One region of the Pseudarthrobacter sp. MOO14 genome, then DNA from elsewhere that is predicted to be linked to it. Evidence: riboswitches for the same ligand, from Rfam matches in the RefSeq annotation. Region 1 holds a riboswitch; the other holds the start of a gene.
What was found. Region 1 has a riboswitch for glycine ahead of gcvP (aminomethyl-transferring glycine dehydrogenase). Riboswitches for the same ligand answer to the same signal wherever they lie in the genome.
Positions count from the first base shown of each region.

Region 1 (7,287 bases):
AGTTCAGCTACAACTTTTGCCATGTGTGTTTCCTTGGGTTCGTGTTGAGAAAGTGAGAAAGCGTTGGGTTGATTCCCGCAACAAGTGAGCGGGCGTTGGGTTGATTCCCGCAACAAGTGAGCGGGCGTTGGGTTGATTCCCGCAAGAAGTGAGCGGGCGTTGGGTTGATTCCCGCAAGAAGTGAGCGGGCGTTGGGTTGATTCCCGCAACAAGTGAGCGGGCGTTGGGTCCTGCGGGTGCGGCCCCCCGGGCCGAACCCAGCCCCGGAAGCTACTTCTGGCGCCTGTAAAACGGGAGGGGGACCACTTCGAAGCGCTCGGGCTTTCCGCGGAGGTCGATGTCAAGGACGGTGCCGACTTCAGCAAATTCGACCTCGACGTAGGCCATGGCGATGGGGTATCCGAGGGTGGGGGAGGGCTGGCCGGAGGTTACTTCGCCCACCAGGGTGCCGTCCTTAAGGACGGGGTAATGGGCGCGGCCGGCGCGGCGTCCGGCACCCTTGAGGCCCACCAACTTCTGCCCGATGGTTGATCCGACTCCGGCGGCCTTGATGGCTGCCAGGGCGTCCTTGCCCACGAAGTCGCCTTCCTTGGCCAGCGACACCACGGGGCCCAGGCCTGCCGCGTAAGCGTTGACGTAGCGGGAGAGTTCGTTGCCGTAGAGCGGCATCCCGGCTTCGAGGCGTAGCGAGTCGCGGGCGGCGAGGCCGGCGGGCACCAGGCCGGAGCCTTCGCCGGCCTGGAGCAGTGCCTCCCACAGCGCGGGCGCGTCCAGGTTGGGAACGTAGATCTCGAACCCGTCCTCGCCGGTGTAGCCGGTCCGGGCCACGAGCAGGTCTTGGACCGTGCCGTTGACGGCGATGCCCACCTCCACGGCGGCGTAGTACTTGAGCCCGGTGAGCAGTGCGTGCTGTTCGGCCGGGACCAGCGTCAGGAGGATCGCTTCGGAATTCGGTCCCTGGACGGCGATCAGCGAGGTGTTGGCGGAGGCGTCCTCCACAGTGACGTCGAAGGCGGCGGAGCGTTCCAGGAGTTCCTTGGCCACCACTGCGGCGTTGCCCGCGTTGGGCACCACCAGGTACCTGTCAACGCCCTCTTCGGGGGATGGCCGGCGGTAGGTGATGAGGTCGTCGATGATGCCGCCGTCTTCGTTGCAGATCAGCGAGTACTTTGCCTTGCCGATGGCGACCGCGGAGATCTTGCCCACCAGGGCGTAGTCCAGGAACGCGGCGGCGTCGGGGCCGGTGACCCAGACTTCTCCCATGTGGGAGAGGTCGAACAGCCCGGCGGCCTTGCGGACAGCGTGGTGTTCCGCGAGTTCAGACTCGTACTTGAGCGGCATCTGCCAGCCGCCGAAGTCCGTGAACGAGGCCCCGGCCTTCTTGTGCTGCTCGAAAAGAGCGGTGTAGTTCTCGGTCATGGGAATCAGTCTTCCAATCCGGTGATTGAGCTTGTCGAAGTCTCGAACGCTTCGAGGGGCGGGCAGGAGCAGACCAGGTTCCGGTCGCCGGCGGCGCCGTCGATCCGGCCGACGGGTGGGAAGTACTTGTCCTGGCGGAGCGAGGCAACGGGGAAGGCCGCCTGCTCCCGCGGGTAGGCGCGGTCCCAGTCAGAGCTGACGACGGCGGCCGCAGTGTGGGGTGCGTTGCGCACCGGGGATGCCTCCAGGGTGATGTCGCCGTTGGCCACCTGCTGGATCTCGCCATGAATGGTGATCATGGCCTCGATGAAGCGGTCGATCTCGGCCAGGTCCTCGGACTCGGTGGGCTCCACCATCAGCGTGCCCGCGACAGGGAACGAAAGGGTGGGGGCGTGGAAACCGAAGTCGATCAGCCGCTTGGCCACGTCCTCGGCCGTGACTCCCGTCTTCGCCGTGAGTTCGCGCAGGTCCAGGATGCACTCGTGCGCCACCAGCCCGCCTTCACCGGTGTAGAGGACCGGGAAGTACTCGTTCAGGCGGGACGCGACGTAGTTGGCCGCCAGCAGCGCGGACTTGGTGGCCTCGGTCAGGCCCTCACCGCCCATCAGCTTCACGTACGCCCACGAAATCGGCAGCACGCCGGCCGAACCGAACCGGGACGCCGAGATCGCCACACCGTGCCCGGCTTCGTGCGCCGCCTTGTTCGCGTCGCCCGGCATGAACGGTGCCAGGTGCGCCTTGGCGGCAACGGGCCCGACGCCGGGTCCCCCGCCGCCGTGCGGGATGCAGAAGGTCTTGTGCAGGTTCAGGTGGGACACGTCCCCGCCGAACTGGCCCGGCTGGGCCAGCCCTACAAGTGCGTTGAGGTTGGCGCCGTCAACGTAGACCTGGCCGCCGGCAGCATGCACAGCGTCACAGACTTCGCGGACATCGGAGTCGTACACGCCGTGCGTGGACGGGTACGTGATCATGATGGCCGAGAGGACGTCCTTGTTGGCCTCGATCTTGGCCGTCAGGTCGTCGTGGTCGATGGTGCCGTCGGCAGCCGTGGCAACCACGACCACCTTCATGCCCGCGAGCACGGCGGAGGCGGCGTTGGTGCCGTGCGCCGAGGCCGGGATCAGGCAGACGTTGCGCTGCTGCTCGCCCCGGGAATGGTGGTAGCCGCGGATCGCGAGCAGCCCGGCGAGTTCGCCCTGCGAGCCCGCGTTGGGCTGGATGGACACCTGGTCATACCCGGTGATCTCGGCGAGGTCCGCTTCCAGGCCGGCGATGAGTTCGCGCCAGCCTTCGGTCTGGGAGTCCGGGGCGAACGGGTGGATCGAGGCGAACTCCGGCCAGGAAATGGCTTCCATCTCGGCCGTGGCGTTCAGCTTCATGGTGCATGAACCCAGCGGGATCATGGTGCGGTCCAGCGCCAGGTCGCGGTCCGAGAGCTTGCGGATGTAACGCAGCAGCTGGGTTTCGGACCGGTGCGTGTTGAAGACCGGGTGCTGCAGGTAGGCCGAGGAACGCAAAATAGTGTCGGGCAGTTCGAATCCCTGGGCGTCACCCACCGGACCGGCGCCAAAGGCGACGGCGACGGCGGAAAGTGTTGCCGCCGTCGTCGTCTCATCAACGGAGACGCCCACCGTGTCCGGATCGATGAAGCGCAGGTTGATGCCGCGGGCTTCAGCGGCGGTGATCACCTTGGCGGCCTTGCCCGGAACGCGGACGGTGAGGGTGTCGAAGAAGGAGTCCGTGACCAGTTCGCGGCCCAGTGACGTGAGTGCTGTTGCCAGGACCCTGGCCTTGTGGTGGACGGTCTCTGCGATCGCCTTCAGGCCGTCGGGGCCGTGGTAAACGGCGTAGAAGGAGGACACGATGGCCAGCAGCGCCTGGGCGGTGCAGATGTTGGATGTGGCCTTCTCGCGGCGGATGTGCTGCTCGCGGGTCTGCAAAGCCAGGCGGTAAGCGGGAACGCCGGCATCGTCCTTGGACACCCCAACCAGGCGGCCGGGCAGGGAACGTTCCAGGCCCTTTCGGACGGCCATGTAGGCGGCGTGCGGCCCCCCAAAGAACAACGGCACACCAAAACGCTGGGCCGAGCCGACAGCAATGTCCGCGCCCTGCTCGCCCGGAGGGGTAATCAGGGTCAGGGCCAGCAGGTCCGCAGCCACCGTGACCAGCGCGCCCCGGTCCTTGGCAGCGGTGATCACGGCGGACTGGTCCCACACCCGGCCGGAGACCCCGGGCTGCTGCAGCACGACGCCATTGATGTCGCCCTCGGGCAGGCCCTTGGACAGGTCCGCGACCTCCACCTCGAAGCCCAGCGCCTCCGCACGGCCCCTGACAATAGCGATGGTCTGCGGAAGTACGTCGATGTCCAGGACCGTCTTGCCGTCCTTGGCTGCCGCGGACTTGTTGGCGCGGCGCATCAGGAGCACGGCCTCGGCCACGGCGGTGGCTTCATCCAGCAAGGAAGCGTTGGCTATCGGGAGCGCCGTCAGGTCCTGCACCATGGTCTGGAAGTTCAGCAGCGCCTCAAGCCGGCCCTGCGAGATTTCCGGCTGGTACGGGGTGTAGGCGGTGTACCAGGCCGGGGATTCCAGGATGTTGCGGCGGATCACCGGCGGCGTCACGGTGTCGTAGTAGCCCTGGCCGATCATCTGGACGGCAGTCTTGTTCTTCGCGGCAAGCTTCCGCAGTTCCGTGAGGACTTCAACCTCGCTGAGGGCGTCGGTCAGCTTGAGCGCAGTTTCCTGCCGGATGGACGCGGGGACGGCCACGTCAACCAGGCCGTCCACGCTGTCGTATCCCACGGCCTTGAGCATGGTGTCGACGTCGGCCTGGCGGCGCGCGCCGATATGGCGGTCCACGAAGGATGTTGGAAGCGACTGAATCGTCATGAGAAACTCCAGGTCTGGCCGGCCAGGGTGGCACGGCGTGGGATGGGTTCCTCCCCGCTCTGTATTGGACCTGAGAGATTCCGCGTTGCCTGCTGGTGGCAGGGGACCGCTTGCACCGTCGGTGAACCAGGCCGGAGCCTGGTTGCTTTCCAGAGTCGCCTCGCCGTGACGGTACATGGGCCTGAGAGATTCCTGGGGAGGATTTGCTCCTACGGCGCCTGCCCGGTGATTCGCCGGGAGGACTCTCCCGTCACAGCTCGAAAGGCTTATTCAAATGTGGGTGATTCGGCTCACAAGGTATCGGGACGAACCCGTCATTGGCAAATCGGCCAGGTGCGGTGAGGGGCTTGACTGGGCGCGTGACGCCTTCGTTCCCCGCTTGTGTCGGAAGGGGTTTGACATTCGATCGTGACGGACACCACACTGAACCCGGGATTGGCGCCGCCGGTGGCTGGCTCAGCGTATCCGGAGCGGCCTACCAGTCGGCGCCTGTCCCGTGCATGCCCGGCGGCGGCCCAAAAAGCCGCCGACCTCCAACTGAATACGCCTTCGACCTGCGGCGGGAGAGTCCTGCCGGGTACACCCAGCAGGCGCCGTAGGAGCAAACCCTCCCCAGGAAACTCTCAGGCCCACGTACCGCCGCGGACAGGCAACTCTGGAAAGCAGCCGGGCATGACCTTGGCTCACCGACGGTGCAAGCGGCTTTGGCTGCGGAAACTCTCAGGTCCACAACAGAGCGGGGAGGAACCAAATCTTTGCGGCTCCAAAAGCCGCTTTATCGATGGAGTTCCTCATGGCGATTCATCCCCCCACGTCCAACAGCGAACCAGCCCGCGGCCAGGGTGCTGCCACGGCGGCCCGCAGCGGGCCTCCCCACCTGGAACGGCAACTCACCAACCGGCATATCCAGCTCATCGCCATTGGTGGCGCGATCGGCACAGGCCTGTTCATGGGTTCCGGCAAGACCATTTCCGCCGCCGGACCTTCCGTGATCTTCGTGTACATGATCATCGGCTTCATGCTTTTCTTCGTCATGCGGGCCATGGGCGAGTTGCTGCTGAGCAACCTGAACTACAAGTCCTTCAGTGATTTCGCCGCCGACCTCCTGGGTCCGTGGGCAGGCTTCTTCACCGGGTGGACGTACTGGTTCTGCTGGGTGATCACCGGAATCGCGGACGTCATCGCCATCGCCGGGTACTCAAAAGAACTTTGGCCGGCGCTGCCGCTTTGGATCCCGGGCCTGGCCACGGTGGGCATCCTGCTGCTGCTGAACCTCGCCACGGTCAAGGCGTTCGGCGAGACAGAGTTCTGGTTCGCCCTCATCAAGATCGTCGCCATCGCGGCCCTGATCATCGTGGGACTTTTCATGATCTTCACCGGTTTCCAGAGCGACGCGGGCACGGCTAGCTTCACCAACCTGTGGAGCCATGGCGGGTTCTTCCCCAATGAGTTCATGGGCTTTGTGGCCGGATTCCAGATTGCAGTATTCGCCTTCGTGGGCATCGAACTGGTGGGCACCACCGCCGCCGAGGCCAAGAATCCCGAGCGCACGCTGCCCAGGGCCATCAACGCCATCCCCGTCCGCGTGCTGCTCTTCTATGTCGGCGCGCTGGTCATCCTCATGGCAGTCACCCCGTGGACCCAGTTCGCCGCCGGCCACAGCCCCTTCATCGGGATGTTCTCCCTGGCCGGCCTCGGCGCCGCGGCCACGGTGGTCAACCTGGTGGTCCTCACTTCGGCGATGTCCTCTGCGAACTCCGGCATCTACTCCACGTCCCGCATGGTCTTCGGCCTGGCCCAGGAAGGCGACGCCCCCGGTGTCTTCAGCCGGCTCTCCACGAGGAAGGTGCCCAGCAACGCGCTGTTCCTGTCCTGCGTCCTGCTGCTGTCCGGCGTCGTACTCATGTATGCGGGCCAGGATGTTGGCATGGCCTTTGAAATGGTGACCACCGTGTCGGCCGTCTGCTTCGTCTTTGTCTGGTCGATCATCCTCGCGAGCTACATCTCTTTCCGGCGTCGCCGCCCGCACCTGCACGCGGCCTCGAAGTTCAAGATGCCCGGTGGCATCCCCGCCGTGTGGGTGGTGTACGCGTTCTTCGCCTTCGTTCTCTGGGCCCTGACCACCCAGCCCGACACGCTCGCTGCCCTGCTGGTGACTCCCGTCTGGTTCGTCATCCTCGGCGTGGCGTGGGCCATTCTCCGGCGCCGTCCCGCGCACCTGGCCCGCTTCGAGGTCTTCCGGGCCGAGCTTCGGGCCGACGAGGCCGCCGGTCGCCGCGGCGAACGCGCGGACGCAGAAGAGCCGGCCCAAAAAGTGTAAGCATGCTTAGTGTTTATCCACTTAGGATGGGATGACACGGCAGCCACGCGCTGCAGGTCGATTTGAATGAAGGTGACCATGGCCCGGCGCAGCAACCCCGCACTCCGTATCGCACAGGAAACCGCCCATAACGCGATGTTTGACGCCCAGGGCAAGCCCAAGCCCGGCGTTCACAACATGATCCTGAAGGCCGTGCAGATCCAGCGGCCTTTGGTGGTGGGCTACATCCGGAGGCTCCAGAAGAAGCATCCGCGGGCAACAGCCGCGCAGTTGGCAGACATCGCGGAACGCGACTACCTCCGGGCTGTCGCCGGAGGAGGCGCCCTGGTGGGTGCCACCGCCGTCGTCCCCGGCGTTGGAACCGTGGCGTCGCTGGGACTTTCCGCGGCCGCCACCGTTGGCTTCCTGGAAGCCACGGCCCTTTACGCAACGTCGCTGGCTGAACTGCACGGCATCAGGCTGACCAACCCGGAGAAAGCCGGCACCATGGTCATGGCCATCATGCTCGGCGAAGAGGGCACTGCGCTGCTGGGGACCCTCAGCGGCCAGGCAGCCGGCAACAGCGCAGGCAATGCCTGGGGGAGCGTTCTGTCCAAGTCGATGGTGGTGCCGGGATTCGGGAGCGTCCGTAAGCGGATCCAGTCGGCCTTCCTGAAGAAC
Region 1 covers NZ_CM177849.1:2,898,001-2,905,287, forward strand. The annotation lists gene gcvH (glycine cleavage system protein GcvH) at 1-23, opposite strand, end outside; gene gcvT (glycine cleavage system aminomethyltransferase GcvT) at 271-1,419, opposite strand; gene gcvP (aminomethyl-transferring glycine dehydrogenase) at 1,425-4,307, opposite strand; glycine riboswitch at 4,467-4,567, opposite strand; glycine riboswitch at 4,858-4,956, shown strand; glycine riboswitch at 4,957-5,052, shown strand; gene cycA (D-serine/D-alanine/glycine transporter) at 5,101-6,627, shown strand; gene AC4EEV_RS13575 (hypothetical protein) at 6,706-7,287, shown strand, end outside.

Region 2 (7,287 bases), 350 kb from region 1:
CGCAGCGGTGAGTCGGTGACGGCGAAGTCGCCGTTGGCCACCTGGTCGATTTCCTGGCGGATGGTGATCATGGCCTCGATGAAGCGGTCGATCTCGGCCAGGTCCTCGGACTCGGTGGGTTCCACCATGAGCGTGCCCGCGACGGGGAAGGACAGGGTGGGGGCGTGGAAACCGAAGTCGATCAGCCGCTTGGCCACGTCCTCGGCCGTCACGCCGGTCTTCGCCGTGAGTTCGCGCAGGTCCAGGATGCACTCGTGCGCCACCAGCCCGCCCTCGCCGGTGTAGAGGACCGGGAAGTACTCGTTCAGGCGGGACGCGACATAGTTCGCGGCCAGCAGCGCGGACTTGGTGGCCTCGGTCAGGCCCTGCCCGCCCATCAGCTTCACGTACGCCCACGAAATCGGCAGCACGCCGGCCGAACCGAACCGGGACGCCGAGATCGCCACACCGTGCCCGGGCTCGTGCGCGGCCTTGTTCGCGTCCCCCGGCATGAACGGTGCCAGGTGCGCCTTGGCGGCAACGGGCCCGACGCCGGGTCCCCCGCCGCCGTGCGGGATGCAGAAGGTCTTGTGCAGGTTCAGGTGCGAGACGTCCCCGCCGAACCGGCCCGGCTGGGCCAGCCCCACCAGGGCGTTCAGGTTCGCCCCGTCGATGTAGACCTGGCCCCCCGCGGCGTGGACGGCGTCGCAGACTTCGCGGACATCCCCATCGAACACGCCGTGGGTGGAGGGGTAGGTGATCATGATGGCCGACAGGACGTCCCGGTTCGCCTCGATCTTGGCCGTCAGGTCCTCGTGGTCGATCGTCCCGTCAGCGGCGGTGGCAACCACCACCACCTTCATCCCGGCCAGGACGGCGGAGGCGGCGTTGGTGCCGTGCGCCGAGGCCGGGATCAGGCACACGGTACGCTGCTGCTCGCCCCGGGAGTGGTGGTAGCCGCGGATCGCCAGCAGGCCGGCGAGTTCGCCCTGGGAGCCCGCGTTGGGCTGGATGGACACCTGGTCATACCCGGTGATCTCGGCCAGGTCCGCTTCCAGGCCGCCGATGAGTTCGCGCCAGCCCTCGGTCTGGGAATCCGGGGCGAACGGGTGGATCGAGGCGAACTCCGGCCAGGAAATGGCCTCCATCTCAGCCGTCGCGTTCAACTTCATCGTGCACGAACCCAACGGAATCATCGTCCGGTCCAGCGCCAGGTCACGGTCCGAGAGCTTCCGAATGTAACGCAGCAACTGGGTTTCAGACCGGTGCGTATTGAACACCGGATGCTGCAGGTAGGCGGAAGAACGCTCGACGCCGGCCTCCAGCCCAAAGCCCTGGCCCGCGCTGTGTCCCTCGGCAACCGGGGCGCCGAAGACGTCGGCGACCTGCGCGACGATGGCCGGCGTCGTGGTTTCGTCGAGGGAGATGCCTACGGTGTCGGAGTCGATGGGCCGCAGGTTGATGCCGCGGGCCTCGGCGTCGGAAATCACTGCTGACGCACGGCCGGCAACACGGACCGTCAGGGTGTCGAAGAAGGAAGTGTGCAGGACATCCAGGCCGGCGGCCTTGAGCGCCGCGGCGAGGGTACGGGCGTGGCCATGCGTCGTTTCCGCGATCGCCTTCAGCCCGTCCGGGCCGTGGTACACCGCGTACATGGACGCAACGATGGCCAGCAGCGCCTGGGCGGTGCAGATGTTGGACGTGGCCTTCTCGCGGCGGATGTGCTGCTCGCGGGTCTGCAAAGCCAGGCGGTAAGCGGGAACGCCGGCGTCGTCCTTGGACACCCCAACCAGGCGGCCGGGCAGGGAACGTTCCAGGCCCTTGCGGACAGCCATGTAGGCGGCGTGCGGCCCCCCAAAGAACAACGGCACACCAAAGCGCTGGGCCGAGCCAACGGCAATGTCCGCGCCCTGCTCGCCCGGAGGTGTGATCAGTGTCAGGGCCAGCAGGTCCGCAGCCACCGTAACCAGCGCGCCGCGGTCCTTGGCAGCGGTAATGACGGCGGACTGGTCCCACACCCGGCCGGAGACCCCGGGCTGCTGCAGCACGACGCCATTGATGGCGCCGTCGGGCAGGCCCTTGGACAGGTCGGCGACCTCCACCTCGAAGCCCAGCGCCTCGGCGCGACCCTGCACGATGGCGATGGTCTGCGGAAGAACGTCGATGTCGAGCACCGTCTTGCCGTCCTTCGCTGCCGCGGACTTGTTGGCGCGGCGCATCAGGAGCACGGCCTCGGCCACGGCGGTGGCTTCATCCAGCAGCGAGGCGTTGGCGATGGGCAGTCCCACCAGGTCCTGCACCATGGTCTGGAAGTTCAGCAGTGCCTCGAGCCGGCCCTGCGAGATTTCCGGCTGGTACGGGGTGTAGGCGGTGTACCAGGCCGGGGATTCCAGGATGTTGCGGCGGATCACCGGCGGCGTCACGGTGTCGTAGTAACCCTGGCCGATCATCTGGACTGCCGTCTTGTTCTTCGCGGCAAGCTTCCGCAGTTCCGTGAGGACTTCAACCTCGCTGAGGGCGTCCTGCAGGCGAAGGGCAGATTCCTGACGGATGACCTTGGGGACGGCGGTGTCAACCAGTGAGTCGACAGTGTCGTAGCCAACGGCTTTGAGCATGGTATCGACGTCGGCCTGGCGGCGCGCACCGATATGGCGGTCGACGAAAGTGGTGGAGGCTGGGCTAACCGGCACGAAGGAACTCCATTTACTCAGGCGGCGCAGGGTACGCCACAGCGATTCGGGTTCCTCCCCGCTCTGTATTGGACCTGAGAGTTTCCGCGGTGCCTGCCTGGCAGGACCCGCTTGCACCGTCGGTGAGCACACCGGCTCCGAATCCCCGATGGGGGTCATGGGAACCGCCTGCTGCTTTCCAGAGGCGCCTCGCCGCGGCGGTACGGGGGCCTGCGAGATTCCTGGGGAGGATTTGCTCCTACGGCGCCTGCCTGTACACCGGCAGAACTCTCCCGCCGCAGATCAAAGGCTATTCACTTGTAAACCAGCCATGGGCTGGATCATGCGGGCCGGTGACAGCCCTCACAACATTCCATTGTCCTATGCCGCAACCCTTCCCGGCAAATGGCGGAGGCTACCTGCGAAGCCGCTCAAGGGCCGCCAGGAGTTCCTCCACGTCAGCCGCCGCTCCCCCTTGCGGCGCCGGGCCCACGGACAACATGGCGTTGAAATACAGCCCGTCCCCCATATACAAGACCGCTTTGGCCAGCCCCGGCCCCACGTCGGCCGCGATCTCGTCCAGCCACCGCTGCTGGATGGCCGCGAAACGGCGCCGCGTTTCCTGGTGCGCCACTTCCGCCAGCCTGGTGGCGGCAACGATGGCCCGGTCCAGCGGAGTGTCCGCCCAGACGGAGGAGCGGATGAAGTAGGCCGCCGCCCCCTCGGCGGCCGCGGCCATGGCGTCGGCGTCCTCTTTGGCCAGCCCGTCCAGGCGGTCCAGCAGCACTTCGATGAGCGCTTCCTTGTTGGGGAAGTGGTACAGCAGTCCCCCCTTGGACACGCCTGCCTTTTTGGCCACCGCGTCGAGCGTGGCCGCCCGCTCCCCCACGTCGATCAAGAGGGTTTCGAAGGCGTCAAGGACCGCATCACGGGCTACAGGCTTTCGGGGCATGCTTCCCATCATGCCCTCCGCCGGCGTCGAAAAGGGAAACGGCAAGGTTTTAAACTGTACCGTCTGGACGGTATAGTTATTTTATGACGACTTCCCCTTCGACCTCGGCGCCTGCACGCAGCGGCGGAGCGGCCGGGCGGTCCCCGCGGCGCGACTGGCTCGCACTGGGGCTGCTGATGTTCCCGGTACTGCTCGTCGCCGTGGACAATACCGCCCTGACATTCGCCCTGCCCGCCATCACCCGCGCCCTGGAACCCTCCGGCGTGCACGTGTTGTGGATTATTGACGCTTATCCACTGGTATTGGCCGGTCTCCTGGTATCGATGGGAAGCCTTGGCGACAGGATTGGGCGGCGCCGGTTGCTCATTATCGGCAGCACGGGCTTCGCCGGATTGTCCGCCGCAACGGCTTTTGCGCCCTCCGCGGAGTGGCTGATCGCCGGACGGGCCGCACTGGGGTTCTTCGGGGCGATGCTGATGCCCTCCACCTTGTCGCTGATCCGCAACATCTTCCCGGAGCCCAACCGCCGGCGGATGGCCGTCGCCATCTGGGCTGCCGGATTCTCCGGCGGCGCAGCCTTGGGGCCGATCTTCGGCGGCTGGCTGGTGGAGCATTTCTGGTGGGGCGCCGTGTTCCTGGTGGCGGTGCCCCTGATGGTTCCCCTGCTGGCACTGGGCCGAACTTTGATCCCGGAATCCAAGGACCCGTCGCCGGGAAGAGTGGACGTCCCGAGCATCCTGTTGTCCATGCTGGTGATGGTCCCCATGGTCTACGGCATCAAGGATGTTGCCACCGAAGGTCCAGGCCTGGCGGGCCTTGGCAGCATGGCGTTCGGCATGGCGATGGGCGTGGTGTTCGTGCGGCGCCAGCACCGCCTGGAACACCCCCTGCTGGATATGTCGCTGTTCCGGAACCGGGTGTTCAGCATGGCCATCAGCGCCAACATCCTGGCCCTGTTTTCCTTCAACGGCTTCATCCTGTTCCTTGCCCAGCACCTCCAGCTCCTTGAGGGCCTGAGCCCGTCAGCCGCGGGCGTGGCGATGATTCCGGCGCTGGCAGCCACGGTGGTGGCCGGCTTGGTGGTGGTGCCGCTGGTTCGCAAGGTCCGCCCTGGGTACGTGGTGGCGGCGGGGCTGGCGTTCAGCGCCACGGGATACACCCTGGTGGCGTTTGGAAACCACGACGGCGGACCCGCGCTGCTGCTGGCAGCGCTCCTGGTCCTGGCGCTGGGCGTGGGCACGGCAGAAACCATTTCGAATGACCTCATCCTGGGCTCCGCGCCGCCGGAAAAGTCAGGGGCCGCCGCGGCGATCTCCGAAACCGGCTACGAGGTGGGCTCACTGCTGGGGACGGCCGTCCTTGGCTCCATCCTGACGGCCTCCTACCAGCACAATCTGCGCCTCCCGGCCGGATTGGATGGCATGCTCCCGGGCGCCTCGCTGCACAACGCCGGGGAAACGCTGGCCGGCGCCATGGAAGCGGCCGCCGTCCTGCCCGGCCCGCTGGCGGACGCGGTCCGGGACGCTGCGGCGGCGGCGTTCGATTCCGGCGTGCACATCACGGCGGCAATTGGGCTGGTACTGATGGCGACGGCGGCAGTCCTCGCCGCCGTCGTGCTGCGGAAGGTACCCAAGGCCACCTGACCGCACGGGGACCGCAAAGGGCGCCCGGTGCCGGATGAGTTCCGATACCGGGCGCCCTCGTGCGGGACGCTCGGCCTACTTGGAGTCGGCAGTGGTCACCTTGGCGGTTGGCTTCATGTTTTCAGCCTGCACCATCCAGGCAAACTGCTCGAGCCGGGCGATGAACTCGTGCAAAAGGTCCGCGGAGGTGGGATCTTCCTCATCCACCTCGTCGTGGACCTTGCGCATGGTGCCCACGGCGGCTTCCATGGCGGCAACGATCCGCTCAATGGCGTCCGCAGTGCTGATCAGCCCGTCAGGGAACTGGGCCAGGCTGGTGGTTTCGGCAACGGTGGAGCTGCGGCCGTCCGGGAGGGCGTGCAGGGCGCGCATCCGCTCGGCAGTATCGTCGGCGAACTGGCGGGCAGCGTCAACAATCTCATCGAGCTGGAGGTGCAGGTCGCGGAAGTTGGTGCCCACGATGTTCCAGTGCGCCTGCTTGCCCTGGATGTGGAGTTCGATCAGGTCGGCCAGGACTGCCTGCAGGTTGTTGGTCAGTGTCGGTGAAGCTTTCATGCATCCTCCTCAAGTGGTCCAATATGGCTGACGCTACCAGCCGTGGGCTGCCCCGCGGCCGGCAATCCGGAAATTTCTCAGTGAGCTTACTAATTGTGGAAATCAGTCATAAACGAATGTGGTTCATATTGCGTCTTGCATCACAGGGCCGGCAGCCCCATACTAAATGAACGCCATTCATATAGTGACCTCCGTCTCACAGCCTTTCAGAAAGTGGTGCCATGACAGAGACAATCCGCACCAGTACCTCCAAATCCGGCCCCCACGCCCACGCACCGTCCACGGGCGGCGTCAGCGCCAAGGGACTCAAGGGCGGGCAGCTCGGCCTGCTGGCCGTCGTCGTCCTGGGCATCTCAACCATTGCCCCCGCCTACACGCTTACCAGCGCGCTTGGACCCACCGTCAACGAAGCCGGGCTCCAACTGCCAGTCATCTTCCTGATCGGTTTCATCCCCATGATCCTGGTCTCGCTCGCCTACCGGGAACTCAACGCCGATTCCCCGGACAGCGGCACCACCTTTACCTGGGTCACCAAAGCGTTCGGCCCCTGGATCGGCTGGATGGGTGGCTGGGGCCTGCTGGCCGCCAACATCATCGTGCTGTCCAACCTGGCCGGCGTCGCCGTCGACTTCTTCTATCTCTTCCTGTCCCAGGTCACAGGCTCCGCCGAGCTGGCAGACCTGGCGGACAACAAGGCGCTCAACGTCGTCACGTGCTTCGTGTTCGTGGCACTGGCCGTCTGGGTCAGCTACCGCGGCATGCACACCACCAAAATGGTGCAGTACAGCCTGGTGGGATTCCAGCTGCTGGTGCTGGGCCTCTTCGTCGCCATGGCATTCGCCAACTGGTCCACCTCGGAGACCGCCATCCCGTTCAGCTGGGACTGGTTCGACGTCACCAAAATCGAGACCTTCGGCCAGGTTGCCGCCGGCATCTCCCTGTCGATCTTCGTGTACTGGGGCTGGGACGTCTGCCTCACGGTCAATGAGGAAACCGCCAACGGCAAAAAGACCGCCGGCGTGGCAGGCACCCTCACCGCGGTCATCGTCCTGGCCATCTACCTCCTGGTCAGCATCGCCACCATGATGTTCGCCGGCGTGGGAGATACCGGCAACGGCTTGAACAACGCCGAGAACCACGAGAACATCTTCACGGCGCTGGCCTCCCCCATCATGGGCCCGTTCGCCATCCTGATGTCCCTGGCGGTGCTCTCCAGCTCGGCCGCTTCCCTGCAGTCCACGTTCATGTCACCGTCCCGCAGCCTGCTGGCGATGGCCCACTACGGCGCCCTGCCGGAACCCTTCAGCCGGATCAGCCGGAAGTTCGCAACGCCGGGCTTCGCCACCATTGCTGCCGGCGTCGTCTCCGCCGGGTTCTACGCGGTGATGCATGTGGTCAGCGACAACGTCCTGAACGACACCATCCTGGCGCTGGGCCTGATGATCTGCTTCTACTACGGCCTCACCGCACTGGCCTGCACCTGGTATTT
Region 2 covers NZ_CM177849.1:3,249,923-3,257,209, reverse strand. The annotation lists gene gcvP (aminomethyl-transferring glycine dehydrogenase) at 1-2,669, opposite strand, end outside; glycine riboswitch at 2,858-2,954, opposite strand; gene AC4EEV_RS15195 (TetR/AcrR family transcriptional regulator) at 3,064-3,600, opposite strand; gene AC4EEV_RS15190 (MFS transporter) at 3,684-5,243, shown strand; gene AC4EEV_RS15185 (Dps family protein) at 5,319-5,798, opposite strand; gene AC4EEV_RS15180 (APC family permease) at 6,020-7,287, shown strand, end outside.
Region 2: it holds a riboswitch for glycine, as region 1 does, so the genes downstream of both, gcvP (aminomethyl-transferring glycine dehydrogenase) here and gcvP (aminomethyl-transferring glycine dehydrogenase) in region 1, are expected to answer to the same signal.